DNA from 3 places in the Neobacillus sp. 204 genome. Region 3 is predicted to be linked to each of the others. Evidence: predicted binding sites of a transcription regulator. Region 3 holds the regulator's gene; each other region holds the start of a gene.
What was found. Region 3 encodes Rex, which represses fermentation and respiration genes when NADH is low (regulators of the CRP and FNR family bind a similar motif). Its sites were predicted from a motif close to TTGTGAAATATTTCACAA; they were not measured.
Positions count from the first base shown of each region.

Region 1: ACJ004_RS05170 (polyhydroxyalkanoic acid synthase subunit PhaR) is a predicted target of Rex. The motif match lies at 5,686-5,703, and genes of this name have one in related genera.
Region 2: ACJ004_RS01195 (cytochrome c oxidase subunit 2A) is a predicted target of Rex. The motif match lies at 5,738-5,755, and genes of this name have one in related genera.

Region 1 is NZ_JBJORY010000002.1:232,302-239,713, reverse strand. Features, by position in the region: gene ACJ004_RS05205 (DUF421 domain-containing protein) at 1-164, shown strand, start outside; gene ACJ004_RS05200 (antibiotic biosynthesis monooxygenase family protein) at 173-466, opposite strand; gene ACJ004_RS05195 (cation:proton antiporter) at 564-2,141, opposite strand; gene ACJ004_RS05190 (hypothetical protein) at 2,409-2,726, shown strand; gene ACJ004_RS05185 (hypothetical protein) at 2,827-3,045, opposite strand; gene ACJ004_RS05180 (acetyl-CoA C-acetyltransferase) at 3,182-4,372, opposite strand; gene fabG (3-oxoacyl-[acyl-carrier-protein] reductase) at 4,755-5,489, opposite strand; gene ACJ004_RS05170 (polyhydroxyalkanoic acid synthase subunit PhaR) at 5,808-6,212, shown strand; gene ACJ004_RS05165 (3-oxoacyl-ACP reductase) at 6,287-7,030, shown strand; gene phaC (class III poly(R)-hydroxyalkanoic acid synthase subunit PhaC) at 7,099-7,412, shown strand, end outside.
Region 2 is NZ_JBJORY010000001.1:232,423-239,834, reverse strand. Features, by position in the region: gene yknW (YknW family membrane protein) at 1-633, opposite strand, end outside; gene ACJ004_RS01220 (AI-2E family transporter) at 821-1,921, shown strand; gene ACJ004_RS01215 (hypothetical protein) at 2,054-2,611, opposite strand; gene ACJ004_RS01210 (SCO family protein) at 2,614-3,246, opposite strand; gene ACJ004_RS01205 (cbb3-type cytochrome c oxidase subunit I) at 3,353-4,984, opposite strand; gene ACJ004_RS01200 (cytochrome c oxidase subunit II) at 5,047-5,514, opposite strand; gene ACJ004_RS01195 (cytochrome c oxidase subunit 2A) at 5,527-5,676, opposite strand; gene cyoE (heme o synthase) at 5,841-6,785, opposite strand; gene ACJ004_RS01185 (2-hydroxyacid dehydrogenase) at 7,163-7,412, opposite strand, start outside.
Region 3 is NZ_JBJORY010000024.1:3,418-10,829, forward strand. Features, by position in the region: gene ACJ004_RS28265 (ABC transporter ATP-binding protein) at 22-1,941, opposite strand; gene moaC (cyclic pyranopterin monophosphate synthase MoaC) at 2,121-2,618, shown strand; gene ACJ004_RS28275 (redox-sensing transcriptional repressor Rex) at 2,654-3,319, shown strand; gene ystJ (NADP-dependent malic enzyme) at 3,476-4,723, shown strand; gene ACJ004_RS28285 (sulfite exporter TauE/SafE family protein) at 4,951-5,703, shown strand; gene dcuS (DcuS/MalK family sensor histidine kinase) at 5,742-7,343, shown strand; gene ACJ004_RS28295 (response regulator) at 7,340-7,412, shown strand, end outside.

The DNA of each region.
Region 1 (7,412 bases), on a different contig from region 3:
AGTTGATCTATGATGGAAAAATCGTAACCGAAAACATGTCACATCCCCGATACGGCGAAAAGTGGTTAATCAAAGAACTTAATAAAAGAAACCTTGCTATAACTGATGTTTCGTATGCTGTTGTAGGGACAAAAGGAAATTTGTATATTGATATAAAAAATTAATGTCCTTATCAAAGTCGGATGTTTTCAAAATGTTCTACAGTTGGAAATGGGTCGTAAAAATGATGTAATTGTTTTTTCCATTCTTGATACTCGGTTGATTGCCTAAATCCAACTGTATGGTCTTCTAATGTTTCCCACCTTACAAGTAATAAATATTTCCCTTTCACCTCTATACAACGCTGCAATTCGTGAGAAATGTACCCTTTCATAGATGCAATGATTTCTGAGGCCTGACGAAATGCGTCCTCATATTCCTCTTCCATGCCTGGCCTTACTTTAAGCATAACTGCTTCCAATATCATGTCATTCCCCTCTTTCTTAAAAGTACATTTTACACATGTTCTTATATAAAATCACTTAAGTTGTCTCGATTTTAAAAATATTCACATTTTTTAATTATTAATGTAAATCTTCTAATTTTACTAACTTGTCAGTGATTTGGGAATGTTCCTGCTCAGCCACTTCATTAGAGATAATATCTTCTTTAATCAATTTTTCAATGGCTTCGTATTGCGCGTATAATGCATGCTTTTGTAAGATCGTTTGTTGTTTTTCTTTTAGACTTGGATACTTCTCAAAAAGTTTCTCCAATTTGCTTTGTAATAATGATAATTCTTGTTCGTAATGGGTTATTACTTCTTTTGCTGCTGTTTCGGTAATGAACAAATTTTTTCTAACTGTGTGTATTTCATTTATGGCTGTTTCAAATCGGTGTCCCCGTGCGATAAGTTCTTCATATTCCTTATACCCTACTTCTTTTTTATTAAGCCCTAAGGCGGATAATAACGGTTTTATCGTAAGTCCTTGGAAAACTAATGAGAATAATACCACACTAAAGGCAATGATTAAGATGTCCTCCCGTCCTGAATAATCATGAGGAAGGCTTAAAACAAGAGCAATCGATAGGGATCCCTTTAAACCTCCCCAGTTGATCACGTGCTTCCAAGAAGTTGGGAAATTTTTAGTAAACATTAAGCTTGCATAAACAGCAATGCTTCTAGCAATAAGTACAATCAAAATAGCAAGAAAAACTAACCCCCATTTGTCTGCTAAGTTAATCTTGGTTATTTCTAATCCAACCATTAAAAATACGACTGAATTAGCTAGCAATGCCGTAACTTCCCAAAAATTATTAATATTTAACTTCGTCGTTGGGCTCATGCCAATTTTTGCTCCATAATTTCCAAACATCAGGGCAGCAACAACAACGGCAATTACGCCTGAGGCATGCATAGATTCAGCAAGTAAGAATGCCCCGTAAAATAGAATAATACTAAAGATGATTTCCAATGGGTAATCGTCAAAATAACTGGTTAATTTAGAGAAGCCATAACCGAGTGCACCGCCAATGATGAGTCCAAGTGAGATCACTTTAATAAATTCCCATAATCCATAGCCTGCACCTACTATGCCAAGATCAAGATATGTAAGTAAATAAAAGGCGGAAATTTTAAACAGGACGACAGCCAGTCCATCATTAAATAAACTTTCTCCTTCAATTACAGTTGCTAGTCTTTTGTTTACCCCCACGCTTTTAAAAATAGATATCACGCTTACTGGGTCAGTGGCACTCATCAATGCAGCAAAAACAAAGGCTTTTGGAATGGAAAAATCTAAAAGCCATAACGCTGAAAAACCGGTAATGAGAAAGGATAATAGCGTACCTCCAAAAGCTAAAGCTAAAATCGGCCCTTTATTCTCTTTTAAATGGGAAAAGGGCAGCTTTAATGCCGCTTCTCCTAATAAGGCTGGCAAGAACAGCGTAATAATGACAAAATTAAAAACTTCTCCTTCTGTAATAAAATCCTTTACTGCCACTAAGGCCGGAATGTTGATAAGGCCAATAATAGCTCCAACAATTACTAATGCAATGGGATAAGGTTGCTTTACTTTTTTTGCGATAGCAGTAATACCCGCTGCAATCATAATTAATGTAAGTCCAAGTTCGAAAATATGGTGGAAATCTAATTCATGCACGTTTTAAACCTCCTTATAAATTCATCATATCCATTTAGCGGAGAACGTATCATTAATTTACTGTTTAAAATAAAAAGGACCATGCGTAAAAATAATTTTCTTTTTATAAAAGCGTGGTTATGTATTTTTCATCACATCTTTACTTTCCTAGCGGATGTACAATCAAGAGGAATCCATTTTTGTAAAGGGGTTGAAGCCGGGGGCTAGAAGTTTAACAGTGTTGTAATTATACATATGAATCTTTAAAAAACTTAGGAGGATATTCAATTGTTGAAATTATTGGTTTTCGCTTTAATTGCTATTACTTTAGTCTTATTAAGTGTCTTTGCTGATGGCCTGATTAAGTTATATAAGGAGGAAAAGGAAGCTGAAAAAAATGTGGTCCTTGATGGAATGGAAGGATATTTGGCTCAAACGTTTGGAATTGGCCCAGTAAAAATATTCAAATCCATTCTTGATGCAGATGGCAATATAAGATATTTGATTTATTTGCCACAGTATGAGTGGTTTAAATCCCCCAAATACAAATGGTATGAAGTGTATGCCACCAAAAACGGCTTTCAACATCATGAAATTGAAGGATAATTTCAATGACTTAACAATGAACACCCCGTAGAGACTTCCCTGGGGTGTTCATTTTTTTTAGGCTATCCACCATTTCGTGGTGATTGAATAAATAGCAAGTTTATTCAGTAACAATGGATTGGGATTGGGCTTGGGCTGACTTTTGAACTTGAGTTACAGCTGTTAAAGCATTCGAAATTTCATTTGATGCTTGTTTAATGGCTTCCTCTGCAAGTGTTGGGTCGGAATTGGCTTTTTCAATTGCTTTTGTTAATAATTCTTCCGTAAGTGCTACATTTGCTTTTGCTTGGCTTAGTTGGTTTACATCAATTTGAGGCATGATTATCTCTCCTTTTGTTTTGTAATACCTCTATATCATCACCCTGCTTTTTGTTTTTATTAAAGGTAAAAAATACCTCTCGTAACCCCCAAAAAAATGGCTGGGAGTTTGCCTCCCAGCCATTTTTTACGACGTCTTATTTAACATTTTCGATGATCGTTGCTACACCTTGTCCTCCACCGACACATAAGGTGGCTAAACCATAACGATTTTCTCTTTTCTTCATTTCGTGAATTAAAGTCACTAAAATTCTTGCTCCACTTGCACCGATTGGATGACCAAGTGCAATGGCACCACCATTAACATTTAGCTTTTCTTTACTAAAGTGAAGCTCGCGATCCACTGCAATAGATTGGGCAGCAAATGCCTCATTTGCCTCAATTAGGCCGATGTCATCGATGGATAAAGACGCAGTTTTTAGAGCTTTTTTTACAGCTGGAACTGGCCCGATTCCCATAATACTCGGATCCACACCTGCGGTAGCATTCGCTTTTATTGTAACAAGAGGGGTAACTCCTAATTCTTCGGCCTTTTTACGGCTCATAACAACAAACGCTGCAGCCCCATCGTTAATTCCTGAAGCATTTGCCGCCGTAACTGTTCCATCTTTTTTAAAGGCAGGACGAAGTTTTCCTAATCCTTCTGCTGTCGTTCCAAACCGCGGGAATTCATCTTGGCTGAATATTGTCACTTGTCCTTTACGGCCAGGGATCTCTACAGGGACAATTTCATCAGCAAAGCGATTGGCTTCAATCGCAGCTTGTGCCTTCTGCTGACTCCACGCTGCAAATTCATCTTGTTCGGCACGTGAAATTTCATATTTCTCGGCAAGATTTTCTGCCGTAATTCCCATATGGTAGTCATTTTCCGCACAAACTAATCCATCCTGAAGCATACTGTCTAAAATTTTCTGATCGCCCATCTTAAAACCGTTCCGTCCGCCTTTTAGTAGGTATGGAGCTTGACTCATATTCTCCATTCCACCAGCAACCACTACTTCTGCTTCACCAGCAAGAATAGCTTGGGTAGCTAAATGAACAGCTTTTAAGCCTGAACCACAGAGCATATTTATTGTCATAGCTGTGGCTTCTTGAGGAATACCAACAGCAAGGGCACTTTGTCTGGCTGGATTTTGGCCTAAGCCTGCTTGTAAAACGTTCCCCATAATAACTTGTTCTACATCATTGGGACTAATTCCAGCTCTTTGAATAGCTTCTTTTATGACCATGGATCCTAACTGGGTGGCTGAAACGTTTTCTAAACCTCCTAGAAAACTTCCAATTGGCGTTCTTACAGCACTAACAATTACTATTTCATTTACTGTCATCCTAATCTCCTCCAAAGTAATTTATGTATTCGAATAATAATTCCACACAAATATTACTACATTAGCCGTGCTTTTAGTGACAAACTATTCGACAAATTCAGAGTTATAATTTGATTTCTTTATTGCTTCATTGTGCAAAAACACATTTAAACTCTTTCAGTAAAATGTTCAAAAATCAACTTACAGCAATGGAAGCGCATTAAAATATAAAATAAAAACTCAAAATTAACTGGAAAAATGTACGTGTTGAACTATATAAGAAAATGACAGATTTTGTAGAAATATTTTTTGGATCATTATTTTTCAATATTATTAATTTATATAATAAAAAAACAAAAAGAGAGAAAATGTTAATTTCCTCCCTTCCCGTTTGCTATTTTGTTTAAATCACTAAGCCGCCATCTACACTTAAGATCGTCCCGTTTATATAACTAGCCTTATCTGAAGCCAAAAATAAGTACGCAGCGGCAATATCTTCTGGCTTTCCAAGCTTTTTAAGCGGGGTCTTTTCCTTCATAATTTGCAGTACTTTGTCTGGTACCGCTGCCGTCATGCCAGTTTCTATAAAACCTGGTGCGACTGCATTGACCCTGATCCCTTTTGGACCAAATTCTTTCGCCCAGCTTTTGGTCAACCCGATAACCCCGGCTTTTGTCGCAGCATAGTTCGTTTGGCCAATATTTCCATATAAACCCACAACTGAAGATGCATTAAGAATGACACCCGACCCCTGTTTTAACATAATGGGAGCTACGGCCTTTGTGCATTTAAAAACACCAGAGAGGTTTACTGATATGACCTTTTCCCAATCGGATTCCTCCATTTTAGTAAGAAAGCCATCAAGGGTAATTCCAGCATTGTTAATTAAGATATCAATTCGGCTATGTTTTTCTATCGTGGAACGAACCATCGCTTCGATCTGGGCACTGTCTGTTACATCTACTTTAAAAAACTCTACCTTTTCACTATTGAATTCTTCTAATGCACTTTTACCAGCTGACTCATCATAATCACAAATTACGACACTTGCTCCCTCTTGAAGAAATTGTTTAGCGGTTTCTTTGCCAATCCCTTGTGCTCCACCTGTAATTAAAACGACTTTTTTATTATACTGCAATAATATCACCTCTTATTTTTTTCCAATTTGACAGTTAGCTTCAAGATCAACCCTTGGCAAATGCATAGAAAAATTCGCGACAAACCATGTGATGGATGCAAGGCTTTGACAACAGCAATAAACCCTTTTTACCCATATTTATGACGGATTATCCCTATTTATCACTCTTGGTAATTGGTTTGGGAATTTAATCCAAGTGAGAAATTTGTCAAAAAATGAAGAATTGTTTTTGGATAATTTTCAATATTTCACCTTTAAAAAATTCTATGAAGTAGGTATGATGATTACGTCAACAAAAGTATTTTAGGAGGAAAAAAAATGAGCCAAGACTTTAATTTTTCTGAAATGTGGAAGGATTTATATTCACAATCAAGTAAATTATTCGATGAAAAAATCAGCAAGGATTTCCCTTCTCAAGGCATGGGACAGGTTTTGGAAATGAATCTTCAATTTAAAAAAATGCTCGATGAATCAACATTACGTTATTTAGAATTTATGAATGTTCCATCTCGAAAAGACCTTGCAGACATTTCCTCGTTGATTGTTAATGTAGATGCAAAAGTAGATGATTTAGAAGAAAGCTTGGAAGAAAAATTGGTTAATCAGGGAGATCAGGAGTCATTTAAGACAGAATTGTCGAATTTAAAAAAGGAAATGAAGAGTTTGGATAATAAATTGAATCAAATCCTGGCTTTGTTAAAAACACCAGATAAAACCAAATAGAAACGCATTACATAATGCATGTAAAACCAAGTAATTTAGTCAACCAACAACTACAATAGATGAGGTGCGTAAAAATGACAGAATTAAGAGACAAAGTAGCAATTGTAACAGGCGGCAGCAGAGGAATTGGTGCATCGATTGCATTAGAACTGGCTAAAAATGGCGCGAAAGTTGTTATTAACTATAATATCCGCAAAGAACTAGCTGATAAAATCGTCGCAGAAATAAATGAATTTGGCGGAGATGCATACGCAGTTCAAGCTGATGTTTCAGAAAGTAATGAAGCAGCATACCTTGTTCAAGAAACGATCAACCATTATGGCAAATTAGATATCCTGGTTAATAATGCAGGAATTACAAGAGACAGCACGTTTAAAAAATTGAACGAAGAAGATTGGAGAAAAGTAATCGATGTTAATTTAAACAGTGTTTACAACAATACATCTGCAGCTTTACCTTATCTTCTTGAATCAGATGCAGGCCGCATTATCAATATTTCGTCAATCATTGGCCAAGCCGGTGGATTTGGACAAACTAACTATGCTGCAGCCAAAGCTGGGTTAATTGGATACACTAAATCTCTCGCACTTGAACTTGCTAAAAGTAAAGTAACAGTTAATGCGATTTGCCCAGGATTTATTGGAACCGAGATGGTCCAAGCCATTCCTGAAAAAGTTCTTGCAGGAATCGTTGAAAAAGTACCGCAAAAACGTTTAGGCAAACCAGAAGAAATAGCTCGTGGTGTGGTTTTCTTATGTAAAGATGGAGACTATATTACTGGTCAGCAATTAAATATTAACGGCGGACTTTACATGTAAGTGTCATGAAGGTACGAATTTTTTTATATATTAAATGAGTAAATAAATTGAGTAAGGAGTGAACAGTCATTAACGTTCTTATGAAAGAATGGAATGAGGTGCTCGAATTTGCACCTCAAAAGTATCAAGAGACGTATCAACGAGTAATTAGGGCAAGTCAAGTGTTAACGACCGATGCTGAACCTGAGGTAGCACCTACACCGAAAGAAGTTGTTTGGACTAGAAATAAAGCAAAACTCTACCGGTATATTTCCGATCAACCAAATAAACATAAAATCCCACTTCTATTAGTGTATGCTCTAATTAATAAACCCTATATTTTGGATTTAACCAAGGGTGGCAGTTTAATAGAATTTTTAGTTGAGCGCGGATTTGATGTTTA
Region 2 (7,412 bases), on a different contig from region 3:
AGCAAAACCAATACTAATGAAGAAGAAGATGATCGCAATCGTCCAGGCAAGCCCTTTAGATAATTGCGCTGTTTTATGAAGCCCAATTGCAGTCAATACAGCTGACCAGATTCCAAATACCTCGATTGACCCCAACACCCCTGCTTTATCCTGATTGAGAAGTCCTGCTAAACTAGTAATATATATTTCTGGATCCCCGCCGATGGCATACCTGATTCCCATATTCAATATAAGACCTGCTGCCCCGATAATCATGATAAAGGTATTCATTGAAAATAATTGTTTAAAAGTAACTGTAGAACTAGCAATTCTTGCAATCGCTAAATGAATAGCACTGCTAATTAACACACCAAAAATAGGTGTAATGATGCCTGTTAAAGCAACTGTTACTTTTGAAATGGTTAACACCAAATCAGCTTGGTCTTCTGGCACTCCCTGTTCAATTAAAGTAGAAGCGTCCAAAGATAGTGCCATAAATGCTGTTCCAACGACATAGAGAATACTAATAATGATTAGCGGTACCCAAATTTTCGGACTTTGCTTAATCCGCTCAAACTGTACACTTGGACTTGTAAACATTCCTAATAACTTTGGATTCTCAGTCAGTGAATTTACTTCTTTTTGCAATTCCATAATAAACACCCCTTCTTTCCACTTCTGTAAAATATTCCTATTAATTATACGATATTATAAGTCGAAAGTTTCATTTTTTTTAATGTTCCATTGTGGTGCCTGACACCATAAGACATACTATAATTTGTCTTCTATTCCAGGTTTTTGATATAATTTTAGTTATACTAATTTAAAAAAGGGGAAAATAATGTCAAAAAGAAAATTTCAATACGGGTTAATCCAAATTCTATTGATATTAACCATTATCTTTGTCTCAACAAAGATTTCATTTTTATTTATGCCAATTGGGATCTTTTTCTCCACTCTTTTTTTTCCAATTCTGATTACTGGATTTCTATATTTCTTACTTAATCCAGTCGTTAATTTTCTTCAGCGTCAGAAAGTGCCAAGAATTCTTGCAATTCTAATCATTTATGTAGTGTTTATTGGTATTCTAGTTTTAGCGATTGGCAATTTGGTTCCTGCCATCACAGAGCAATTTACCGCCCTTGCGAATGCACTTCCTGATTATGCCAACAAGACCTTGCAGTATTTTGATAGGCTATCTCAAAGCTCTGAATTCAAATGGATCATGGAAGAACAAAACGATCTTTTGGAAACCGGTAAAGAAAAACTAATTGCCTACGCTAATACCTTACCGGACAGGATTACTGGCGGTATAACGAATATCCTTGGCGTGTTTGCCAATATTGCTGTCATTTTAGCGACCGTTCCATTTTTATTGTTCTATATGTTTAAGGACGGATATAAGTTCCCTAAGGCTGTATCAAAATTCCTACCTGTTACCTATAGAGAAGCAGGGTTATTGATGTTAAAAGAGACAGGTGAAACACTATCCTCCTATATTCAAGGACAAGTCATTGTGGCCCTGTCAGTAGGTATACTTGCTTTTGTTGGTTATCTAATTATTGATTTGCCATTTGCGCTCGTTATGGCATTAATTGTCGCTTTTACCAACATAATTCCTTATGTGGGCCCTATTCTCGGAGGAGCTCCTGCGGTGATTGTTGCATTATTTGATTCACCGACAAAGGCATTATTGGTTGTTGTGATTATCGTTATTGCCCAGCAAGTGGAAGGAAATGTATTATCACCACTCATCCTTGGAAAATCACTTGACACCCACCCCGCAACAATTATTATCGTCTTGCTTGCTGCCGGAAATTTAGCCGGCATTTTGGGGATGGTTTTAGCAGTACCATTTTATGCTGTAGTTAAGACTATTGTTTTAAATATAATAAAGTTTCTGCAGGCACGAAAAAGAGCAACCTTATCTAACGAGCCTTAAGAATCGTTGAATAGTGAAAAAAAACTGTTAGGAAATGTTTCCTAACAGTTTTTTTAGGCCGAAAAGAAGAGCCTTACCATCGTCTCTACAATAAAAAGCCCAATCTGGATACGATTGGGTTGATCTAACCAATTATTCGTATTTTGTTGGGTCAACAAAAGCTGTATAAACTAAATAAATGACCATACAAATCGCTGTTGTCAGAAATCCCCAGCCAAGTGTAATCTGATCAATAATTAAATAGTTGTTACATAATTGTACGGGAGAATCGATATATAACCAACCCATTCCGGAAAACAGGATAATAAAAAAATAAAAAATAATATTTTTAATAATTGGTTTAAGTTTTTTCCAACTATCTCTAAGTGGTATTCCTGCAAAGAGTGGTAAACTGATAAATTTAAATCCTTCCATACTCTGGGTCGTTAGGGCTTCGTCCATTGACCTCGGCAGTGTCCAATAGGCGACGATAATAACAAACAATATAATTCCTGGGATCCCATTACGATTCCACTTTTCAAAAAAGCGCGGGACCCGGAGCTGAAAGAAACGAGCCAGGAGAAATCCCGTAAAAATCAACAACGGCATTTGCATGTGCATGTGAATAATCATGACTGATTCCATTAAGTTCGCCACAGGTGGCAGCGCAAGGAATAGCAGGACCAATAGGCCATATAATGATTGCTTCATGATTATTCCCCCGCTTTCTTGTCAAGAATATCTATGAGTTTTTTCGCTGCTTCATCAATTTTTTTGTAGTCTAAGACATCAAGCAGTCTGCCTTTTTTATCAACTACATAAAAAGCGGAATTATGAGCAAAATTACCGTTCCCATCGGGAATCACAATAACACCAAACGCTTTTAATAACGAATTTAATTCTGCTTTATTTGCAATTCTTACCATTCTCCATGTTTCACCATCACTATTAAAATATCCCTGATATTTTGCTAATGTGGCAGGTGCATCCCTAGAAGGATCAAAGCTGATACTTAAAAAGACAAGATCTTTGCCCATATACTTGCTTGGGATTTTTTCATAAACCTTCGACATGTTCATTTCCAATTGCGGGCAAACGGTTGTACAGGATGTATATAGAAATGTAATAAATACATATTTATCTTCAAATTCAGAAATGGAATACTCTCGTCCCTTACTATCCTCTAACGTTACATTTGGAAATTTTGGTTTATCGTCAATAAGTTTATTTACCCGCGCTTTTTCGGCGGTATATGCCTGGAATCCATCCGTTCCAAAGAAGAATAACGTAAAACCAAAGGTGATGACTAGTAAACACGCAAATGTAGTATGCCAATGTTTGATCACGGAAGACCACTTCCCAAATCATTTGTTTTTTTCCACATGAGGTATTAGTAACAGGAAGGATAAAGAGATAGCCCAAATCCACAAAGAGCTATCTCTTTTTTTACTATTACCAAGTTTTAAATGGTGGTGAACCTGGAGGAGCATTGACGATAAATTCCGTTAATGGAATGACATAGGCCATAGCCACAACTAAAAGCATCACAACAATCCAAAGGCCCCATCGTTCTGTCCAATATGGAGTTTTAGCGGCATCTTCCTCTTCTTCCGCTATTGGGAAGACTGTTTCCCCTTTTGGAGCAAAGAACATCATATTGACAACGGCATAGACTTGAAGAATAACGCCGATAATTAACAATGTTCCTCCGACCGCCAAACACATTAAATACGGATCCCAGCTTAACGCTGTGGCATTATCACCATAGGTTGTATAGGAAGTTCTGCGCGGAGAACCGAGTAATCCAACCCAATGCATCGCACCTGCCATGAATATCATACCGACTGTCCAGATCCAAGTTTGAATAACACCTAACTTATTTATTTGCGGAGTTAAAACACGTTTTGAAATATATGGAACTAACCAATAACTAATCCCAAAGAAGGTCATTACTACCGACATCCCTAATGTTAGATGGAAATGTCCAACAATCCACATCGTATTATGAACCACCTGGTCTAATTGATTGGTACTTTGGGCAATACCACCCGCACCGGCTGGAATAAAGGCAACCATTGCTATAAATGGTGCTAAGAACCGAACATCACCCCAAGGCATTTTCTTATACCAGCCTATTAAGCCTTTCCCCCCTTGCTTTCTTGCTGTCCGTTCAAATACAGCAAACATGGCGAACGCCGTCATTAATGAAGGGAATCCAATCGCTAAACTCATAAATACGTGCATAAATTTAACTGCTTCTGCAATTCCTGGATCAATAATCTGATGATGGAATCCACCAGTAATGTTCATAATAACTAAGGCAATAATAACGACGCGAGTTAGTGTATCACTCCACCGTTTTCCTCCGATAATCTTTGGTACAACTACATACCATGCGGACACGGCGGTTAAATACCAAATATTAACCAACGTGTGACCAAAAGCCCAAAATAATGTTCTAGCAACCATGACATTGATGGTTTTAACCCAGCCAAAAGCCCATGGAATAATCGTTAAAACTTCAATGGCAACTGGGATAAGAGCAAAGAACAAAAGGATAAACACTCCAGTTGCAAAGTAAGCAAGGATTGGAACATGCAGTCCTTTATTGTTTTTTCTCCAATTAGCCACATTGATAAATGCCCCAATACAGCACATCCAAACGCCTAATGCGATGAATACTAATCCGATATAGAAAGCCGGATGGGCGGCCATCGGTGGATAAAATGTATACATTACAGATGCTTCGTTCATTAGGATTGGTACGACGCATAATACGAAACCGACAATCTTCATTCCAAAACCAATCCATGCGATCTTTCTTACTTTTGGCAGCAGGCCGCCTAAGGTATGGGAAAGTGATGCATAAAAATAACCAATCGTGAAAAAGGCAGTTAAGACAACCACTAGTAATAAACCATGTGCTGTTAGGACTTGATAGTAGTTAAGCCATGATGGCAATTCTAGTAGTCCGGATCGATTTAGTCCTTGCACCAGTCCTAATATTCCGCCCAGAAGGAGTGCCGCAAATGCTACAAATATATAGGACTTTGTTAATAAGGCATCTTCCTTGCTTATTCCCATCGCTTTATTTGCTTTATCTTTAAGTGTAAAAGAATTTACTGTTTGCACTTTGTTTCCCCCCTTTATTTCACCGTAATAGTTGTACTCATGGCTTGGTGACCGGCCCCACAATATTCATTACATAGCACTAAATAAGTACCTGGTTTATCAAATTTTTGAGTGATTTTTTGAATATGTCCTGGCATAACCATTGCATTCACATTTGTTCCCGCAATTTCAAATCCGTGGACAACATCCTTTGACGTTAGTGTAAAATGCACGGTTGACCCAGCGGGGATTTCAAAATTTCCAGGATTAAAACTGAATACTTGTAAAGTCATCACAACCTCATATTCATTTTCACCAATTTGCTTTACACCTGGTTGATCGAATGGTGCTGATTGGTCTACCTTCTGGGGATCAATAATTTCTTTATTACTTGGTGGAGCCATATCTAAAGCAAATGCTTGGTAGCCGGTGATAAACATGAATATCATGATTATCCCAAAACTTAAGGTCAGCCAAATCTTTTCATCAAGATGCATCTTCATCGTTTTTCCCCCCTATACTCTAGCCATATATAGTCCAAACAATAAGAAATACGTTAGTAAGATGACCACACCTACCACACTGACAGAGATCCATGTACCTTTTAACGGTGCTTCTTGAACCTCGCCAGACTTCTTTTTGTTATTTACTTTTGTAGGTCCCATCCAAAACCAACCCCTTTTTTTATTTTCATACTTATATCATAATTGGGAACAATTCTCAGTGTAGTGAACCGAATCACACATCTTTGCATTTGAAAAAAAAAAGTCTGATCCCTTGTAAGGCAACAATTTGCCTACAGGAATCAGACTTTATCTAAAATGTACCCTTAGTGATTGAATATCGGCAAGGTAACCACAATCATCGTCAGGAAGATAATGGTTATATAATTTACGGAATACAAAAAATTCACATGTGCCCATTTATAATTATCTTTACTAAAAAATCCACTAATGCTGACAACCAACCATCCCACGTTAAGCAAGGTAGCTATGACCATAAAGGTAGTCCCTAGTGGTGCTAAAAAGAATGGTAATGGACATAAGCAGGCAATATACATAACCATTTGCCGCTTGGTCACCGCTAATCCACGAACAACGGGAAGCATGGCCACTCCAGCCGCTTTATATTCATCATATTTCTTAACAGCAATTGCAAAGGTATGGGGCATTTGAAAAATAAATAAGATTAAAAATAAGATCATTGGAACTTTTTGAAATCCAGGTGCAATAGCTGTCCAACCAATTAATGGTGTCACTGCACCAGAAACACTGCCAATTACGGTATTAAAGGCATACCGCCGTTTTGACCACATGGTATATGGAAAACAATAGGTAAACCAGCCTACAAAAGCATATAAAGTCGCTTCGAAGGTCGTAAAAAATAAGAGAATAAAGCCAATTCCAGTAAGGGAAATGCCTATTGTTAATACTTGCAGAAGCGAAAAATTCCCAGTTACCGTTGGACGATTCTTTGTTCGATCCATTACGGTATCAATATCAACATCGTACCAATTATTGAGCGTAAGTGCCCCAGCAATGACCATTGTACTTCCGAAGATTGTCAAAAGTAAGACATCCAAATTGGCTGAAAGAGAACCATTCGTAAAATATAACGCTAACCAAAATCCCGCAAAAACTGGAAGGACATTAGCGATTAAAACATTGGCTTTAAAAAGTAATTTTAGATCAGTTATTATGTTAGAGATATTTCGTTGATTTGATAGCATAGAGCTCCCATCCTTCTGTAGAGAAGGTATCTCATTAGTACTCATTTAATATCCTCTCCTAAGAAGTAGTACAAAACAAATATAATTCTATCATACCTTATTTAGATTATCACATTAATTGGTGTCAGGCACCTGGAAATGACTGTTGCCTATTCCCAATAGGCTGCATTTCATCTTGTAGATCAACAAAAAAGGCATGGAGAATCTCTTTTTTAAGAAGATTCTCCACGCCTTTTTAATTTATCTAATTTCGGTTAATACATCTTGATTAATTAAGGCTCTTTTCGTAAACTTTGTTGCTATTGGAGCTTTATAAGGGGCATTTACTAAGTTTCTAGGCAATTTTCGCAAAGGTTCTTACGAAAAGATGCCACGAAGCATATAGTTATACGGGTTGATGAACTTAAACGAAAAACAACAATCTATGCGAAAATAGCCTTAATTATTGATGGCGGCTGTTTCCCCTGCAGCCCAAGCACTAGATTTTCTGCGGCAAGTTGGGCCATCTTCAAACGAGTTTCGTAGGTAGCAGAACCAATATGCGGCAATGTGACTACATTATCCATAGTTAATAGTGGATGATCCGGACTTATTGGTTCCTGGGTATACACGTCTAGTCCTGCAGCCAAAATCTCCCTATTTTGAAGGGCCCAAACTAAGGCATCTTCATCC
Region 3 (7,412 bases):
AAACCGAGCTCTGCTCGGTTTTTACTCTGCCAGCTCCGCCCATGCTTCCATTAATTGCTCGAGCTCCGCTTTAGCTTTTTCATTTTTTATGTTGATTTCTAATACCTTCTCATGATTTTGAAAAATGTCAGGTTCGCATAATTGCTGCTCGAACTCCTGAATTTGTTCCTCTAACTCTTCAATTCTTTGTTCTACTTCGTCTAGTTTTCGTTGTCGTTGTCGTTCTTGTTTCTTACTTTCCTTATCCTGTTGATAAGTATTTTTCTCAAATGCATCCGTTTGGGCAGACTTTTTTGGTGAATCCGCCAGGGCTAGTGCAGCGAGTTCTTCCTGCTCAAGCTTCTTCTCTAGATAATAATCATAATCACCCAAATACTCCGTACTTCCATGACGGCTTAGCTCCAAGACCTTTGTGGCAATCCGGTTAATAAAATACCTGTCATGAGAGACAAAAAGAATCGTCCCAGGGTAATCGATTAATGCATTCTCAAGAACTTCCTTACTGTCTAAATCTAAATGGTTTGTGGGCTCATCCAAAATTAACACATTTGCTTTTTCCAACATTAGCTTAGCCAGTGCCAGTCGTGCCTTCTCCCCGCCGCTTAAGGTGGAAACAATTTTTAAGACATCATCACCGGAAAATAAGAAATTACCAAGTACCGTTCGAATCTCTTTTTCATTTTTTAACGGGTAATCATCCCATAGCTCATTTAAAACACGCTTATTGGAAGTTAATTCTGCTTGCTCCTGATCATAATAGCCGATGGCAAGGTTTGTCCCATAGAGAATTGTTCCTTCAAGGGGAGCCAGTTTTTTAATAAGGGTTTTTAATAAGGTTGATTTACCGATCCCATTCGGACCTACTAAGGCAATGCTTTCACCCTTAAAGGCGCGAAAAGAGATGTCCGCTGAAACCCTTTCGCCCTGATAGCCTACAGCTAGGGAATCGACCGTTAAAACGTCATTGCCGCTTTGTTTTTCAATTTCAAACGAGAAGGTAGCCGACTTTTCATCCCCAAATGGGCGGTCCATCAGTTCCATCTTCTCAAGCTTTTTGCGACGGCTTTGGGCACGTTTGGTTGTCGATGCCCGTGCTAGATTTCGGTTAATGAAGTCCTGCAGATCAGCAACCTCTTGCTGTTGTTTTTCAAAAAGCTTTAAATCACGCTCATAATTAGCCGCTTTTTGATCAAGGTAGGAACTATAGTTACCTGTAAACCTTTGAATTTGCTTACGGGATACTTCATAAACCTGCGTAACCACTTTATCTAAAAAATATCGGTCATGGGAAACAATTAAAATGGCCCCGTGGTAACTTTGCAAATATTGCTCCAGCCAGGAAAGGGTATCAATATCGAGATGGTTGGTCGGCTCGTCCAATATTAAGATATCGGGCTTGGTTAAGAGCAGCTTACCAAGGGCAAGCCGAGTTTTTTGACCTCCGCTTAAACTGGATATCATCAGGGATTTATCAGGAAAATTTAACCCATGAAGGACAGAACGCAGCTCTGCCTCGTACTGATATCCACCTTGCTCTTTAAATTTCACCTGCAGATGATCGTACTCTTTTAGGACTTTCTCGTATCTCCCATGGTCATCAAAAACAAGAGGATCGGCCATTTGTTCTTCAAGGGTACGGAGTGATTTTTCCATTAAAAGCAGTGGTTCAAAGACTGTCAGCATTTCTTCCCATATGGACAAAGAAGACTCTAAACCAGTATTTTGTGCTAGATAGCCAATCGTTACTTCTTTTGGCTTAATGATTTCTCCGCCATCATGCGACAGGTGTCCAGCAATAATCTTCAATAATGTCGATTTTCCTGCCCCATTGCGTCCCACTAAAGCCACACGGTCTCGAGTTTGTAATTCTAGTTTAATATTCGATAAAATAAGGTCAGCACCATAATATTTTTGTAGTTGATTAACCTGTAACAAAATCATTCTCATTCACCTCTATTACATAGGTTTAGTGTACCTTATTCCCGGTATGTCGGCAATAAACTGCTAAGCAGGTTAGGAGGATGAGAGTTTTAATTCGACAAAAAACCTTGGATTTAGTTCAAAGTTTCACACACATAGAAGGAAAAATAGTGTATGATTTGATGGGAGGATTTTTTTATATGGCAGAATTTACTCATTTTAATGAAGAAGGCCGAGCAAAAATGGTCGATGTCAGTGATAAGCCTGAAACGGCACGTACGGCAATTGCTCATTCCAGCATTACCATTAGTAAAGAAATTTATGATAAAATTACCAATAACGAGATGAAAAAAGGCGATGTCTTAGCAGTGGCTCAGGTAGCTGCAGTCATGGCAGCAAAAAAGACTTGGGATTTGATTCCGATGTGTCATCCGATTCCATTAACAGGGGTTAATATTTCTTTTTCCTGGGAACAGGACACGCAAGAGAACTATCGTTTAAATATAGCAGCAGCCGTTAAAACCAAGGGGAATACAGGGGTAGAAATGGAAGCGTTAACAGCCGCTTCAGCGTGTGCTTTAACGGTTTATGATATGTGTAAAGCCGTTGATAAAGGTATGGTGATTGGACCGACGTATCTTGTCGAAAAAACGGGCGGTAAAAATGGTGATTTTAAGAGAACTGAAAAAGTTAAATGATATTTAACTAAATTATCCAAGGGGTGTGGGAGATTATGAGTAATGAAACAATGAAAATACCACAGGCGACAGCAAAACGGCTGCCCCTCTATTACCGATTTCTAAAAAACCTGCATACATCCGGTAAACAAAGGGTCTCTTCAGCCGAACTAAGTGAAGCAGTAAAGGTAGACTCCGCCACAATTCGCCGCGATTTTTCTTATTTCGGTGCATTGGGGAAAAAGGGTTATGGGTACAATGTTAATTATTTGATATCCTTCTTCCGTAAAACTTTGGACCAGGATGAGTTAACAAAGGTTGCCTTAATAGGGGTTGGAAATCTAGGCACGGCGTTCTTAAATTATAATTTTTTAAAAAATAATAACACAAAAATAGAATGTGCCTTTGATGTTGATCCAGAAAAAATGGGAACCAAGATTCGCGAGGTCCCAGTTTATCATATGGATGAATTAGAGAAGGTTTTAACTGAGGGGGGTATATCCGTTGCCATTTTAACGGTTCCGGCCCCTGTAGCACAGATGATTACCGACCGACTTGTAAGTGCAAATGTAAAGGGGATATTAAACTTTACTCCAGCACGATTAAATGTCCCTCCACTGATTAGGGTGCATCATATTGACCTGGCAGTGGAGCTGCAATCGCTTGTCTATTTTTTAAAGCATTATCCGACGGTGGAAGTAGAGGAAGAAGAAGAAGAATAACTAGTTAAGAGGCTTTTCACAGAATTTGTGGAAAGCCTTTTGTATTTTTAAACCCTGCTTTTTTTAATTACATAATCTATCAAAATACGGACGTATGGACTAAGATTTAGGTAGATTAATGCAAACGGTTACTAAACCGGAAAGTGGGGAAATCCAATGTCAAGTTTACGAGTTGAAGCGTTAAAAATGCACAAGAAGCATCAAGGAAAAGTCGGGATTTATTCAAAGGTTAAGGTACATAATGCAAAGGATTTAAGCTTAGCATATTCACCTGGTGTGGCAGAGCCTTGTATGGATATTTATGAAGACGAAAGCAAAGTCTATGATTACACTTCAAAGGGCAATCTTGTTGCGGTCGTTTCAAATGGAACTGCAGTCCTTGGGCTGGGAAATATTGGACCAAAAGCAGCGATGCCTGTTATGGAAGGAAAGGCCGTGTTATTCAAATCCTTCGCAGATGTTGACGCATTTCCTATTTGCTTAGCCACCACTGACACAGACCAAATTGTAGAAACCGTTAAGTTACTAGAACCAACATTTGGAGGCGTGAACCTAGAGGATATTGCGGCTCCACAATGCTTTGAAATTGAAGACCGCCTCCGCAAAGCCTGTGAGATTCCAGTTTTTCATGATGACCAGCATGGAACTGCGATTGTAACAGTGGCTGGTTTAATTAATGCATTAAAATTGGCGGAAAAGAAAATTGAAGAAATTCGTGTCGTAGTTAATGGAGCAGGTTCGGCTGGAGTAGCAATTGTTAAGCTCTTGTTACATATGGGTGTTAAGGATGTTATTTTATGTGATACAAAAGGAATTATTTATGAAGGCCGGCAGTCCGGAATGAATCGATTCAAGGATGAAATGGCGCGAATGACTAATCGCAATCAAAAGCAAGGAACGTTAGCCGATGCACTAGTTGATGCAGATGTGTTTGTAGGGGTATCAGCTGCTGGTGCCGTTACAAAGGAAATGGTTGGTTCGATGCACAGTGACCCGATTATTTTTGCCATGGCAAACCCGGTACCGGAAATTATGCCGGATGAGGCAAAAAAAGCTGGCGCACTTGTAGTGGGGACAGGACGTTCTGATTTTTCAAACCAGGTCAATAATGTGCTTGCCTTCCCAGGCATTTTTCGGGGTGCTTTAGATGTACGTGCCAAAGAAATCAATGAGGAAATGAAGCTTGCCGCGGTATATGCGATTGCTGGTTTGATTTCTAATGAAGAGCTTCATGCGGATTATGTCATACCGGATCCATTTGACCCTAGGGTTGCTGCAGAAGTAGCGGCGGCAGTGGCTTTTGCTGCAATGAAAACAGGGGTAGCCAAAAGAAATGTCAATGTTGCAGAAATTAAACTGCGCCTAATGGAATTAACAGACACCAAACAACCAGTGCTTGTTTAAGTCCAAGTTTCAAAAAATACTAGCTTTTAATGAAGGACTATCTCATTCAAGTGTGAGATAGTCTTTAAATTTATGGAAATTAGAGCATGATTCAGATAGGATATAAAATTTTTAGTACAATAATAGATGATTCTGCAATTTTTTTTTCAAATCAGTCTGTAATCAGGACTATTTATAAGTCATTTCCTAGAAGGATATCTAGGGTTTTGCAATTGGAGGGGATGAAGTTGGCAATTGTGCTGACTATGTTTGTGCTGGGGGTTTTATTAGGATTTGTTGGAGCAGGGGGCTCTGGCTTTATTATTGCCATCTTAACAGTTATTTTTGGAGTTCCAATACATGTGGCGTTAGGGACTTCTCTAGCAGCAATGGTGTTTACTACTTTGTCAGGTGCCTACAGCCATTTTCGTCAAGGAAATATCTCTATTAAAACAGGTCTAATTGTAGGTGGGTTTGGTTCAGTTGCTTCCTATTTTGGTTCAAAGCTCGCTGGATTGATTCCAATCCATTCTTTACATTGGTTGACAGCGGGGATGTTATTTCTATCTGCGGTGATCTTGGTGGTCCGCTTATTCATTGTTCAGAAAATAAAGGCAGATAACAAAAAAGAGACAACAAGCAACCTTATTCTTATTAAGAGAGCGGCTGTAGTCGGAGTGGTTACAGGGTTGTTGTCGGGAACATTTGGGATTGGTGCTGCACCGTTTATTCAAATTGGCTTGCTTTTGATTATGGGACTCACACTTAAACAATCAGTGGGTACGACAATGCTCGTTATTTTGCCGATCGCTTTAGCAGGGGGAGTCGGCTATTATTTCCAAGGGTACTTGAATTTTACCCTTTTAATTGAAGTGGTCGCAGGAACAATGATTGGCACCTATGTTGGTGCTAAGTTTACAGACCTTGCACCTCAGCCTGTATTAAAAAGTGCGATGGTCCTAACCCCTATTTTAGCAGGAGCAATTTTACTCATAAGTTAATATATGGGGGCTGTCGACTGCCAAAGATGGAGGGAAATATGAGAAAGGGAAGATGGAGTTTAAAATCGGTGATTATTGTATTTGTTTGCCTTGTGGTTACTTTTTCCCTATTGATAACTGATTTACTTATAAGTTCCAGAATTGCTTCAGAGACGGAAAAAAATCAGGCTGCACAGGCAAGAAATGTAGCTCGAATGGTTGCACATAGTCCGCTTGTAATTGAAGCGATGAGTGGGAAACGGGATGAAAAGGAAATTCAGACCTATGCAAATGAAATGAGAAAGGTCACAAATGTTTACTTTATTGTGGTGATGGATATGAAGGGAATCCGCAAATCCCACCCCGATAGTAAAAAAATAGGGTTAAAGTTCAAGGGTGGAGATGAAGGACCTGTCCTAAAAGGAAAAGAGAATGAGTCTATTTCAAAGGGGTCTCTTGGACCTTCATTACGCTCGTTTACACCAATTAAGGATGCAACAGGGAAGCAGATTGGGGCAGTAGCCGTTGGGATTTCTCTAGATAATGTGGAAAAGGCAGTCAGAAAGAGCCGAACCGGGATCTATATTGGGACAATGATTGGAATCTTAATCGGTGTTATCGGGGCTGTTATTTTAGCGAGGTATATAAAAAAAATCTTACTTGGGCTTGAGCCGGTTGCGATTGCTAAATTATTAGAGGAACGGAGCGCGATGCTTCAATCAGTCCGTGAAGGGATTGTCGCGGTTGATCAAGAGTCAAACATAACACTTGTCAATCGAGCTGCTTTAAAGATGTTTAAAAAGGCGGGCCTGCCCGATAACCCAATGGGGAAAAATATAGAAAAATATATGTCGACAACTCGCTTAAATGATCTCTTAAAAACAGGTAAAGCGGAATTGGATGAAGAACAGAACGTAAACGGGATGACCATTCTAACCAACCGAGTCCCTGTTATTGTTGGGAATAAGGTAGTGGGTGCAATTGCTACTTTTCGCGATAAAACAGAAATACAAGTACTCGCTGAAGAACTAACAGGAGTAAGAACTTACGCAGATGCACTTCGTGCCCAAGCACATGAGTTTATGAATAAACTTCATGTTATTTTGGGGATGGTCCATACTGGGTATTATGAAAAAGTTGTCGAATATATCAATGAAATAGTAGATCATCGTAATAATGAAATTGGCTTCGTTACCAAAAAGATAAAGGACCCTGTTTTAGCAGGCTTTTTAATTGGAAAGTTGAGTTATGCAAGGGAATCAGGGACGGAGTTATCTGTTTCCTGTGAACAACCCCTTCCTCAACCAGCGGATTCAGATGTAACACACAAACTAATTACCATTGTTGGTAATTTAATTGATAATGCCATTATGGCTGTGACCGGTTGTGCAGTCAAAAAAGTAAAAGTAGAATTTGATTATGCAGATGATATTTTAACAATTGAAGTAAAAGATACAGGAACAGGGATGAGCGATGAAATACAAAATCAAATTTTTAACAAAGGATTCTCCACAAATGGTGAAAATAGAGGGTTAGGATTGTATCTCGTCTCGCAAGCGGTTAAAAAGTTGGAAGGGGACTTAATTCTTTCATCAAAGCCAGGAATAGGGACCGTTTTTGCTGTGTATTTACCATATAATCGGGAGGGGGGGTCAGAATGATTCGTGTGATGATTGTTGAAGATGATCCAATGGTGGCTGAATTTAATAAACGTTATCTCGAGCAAGTTC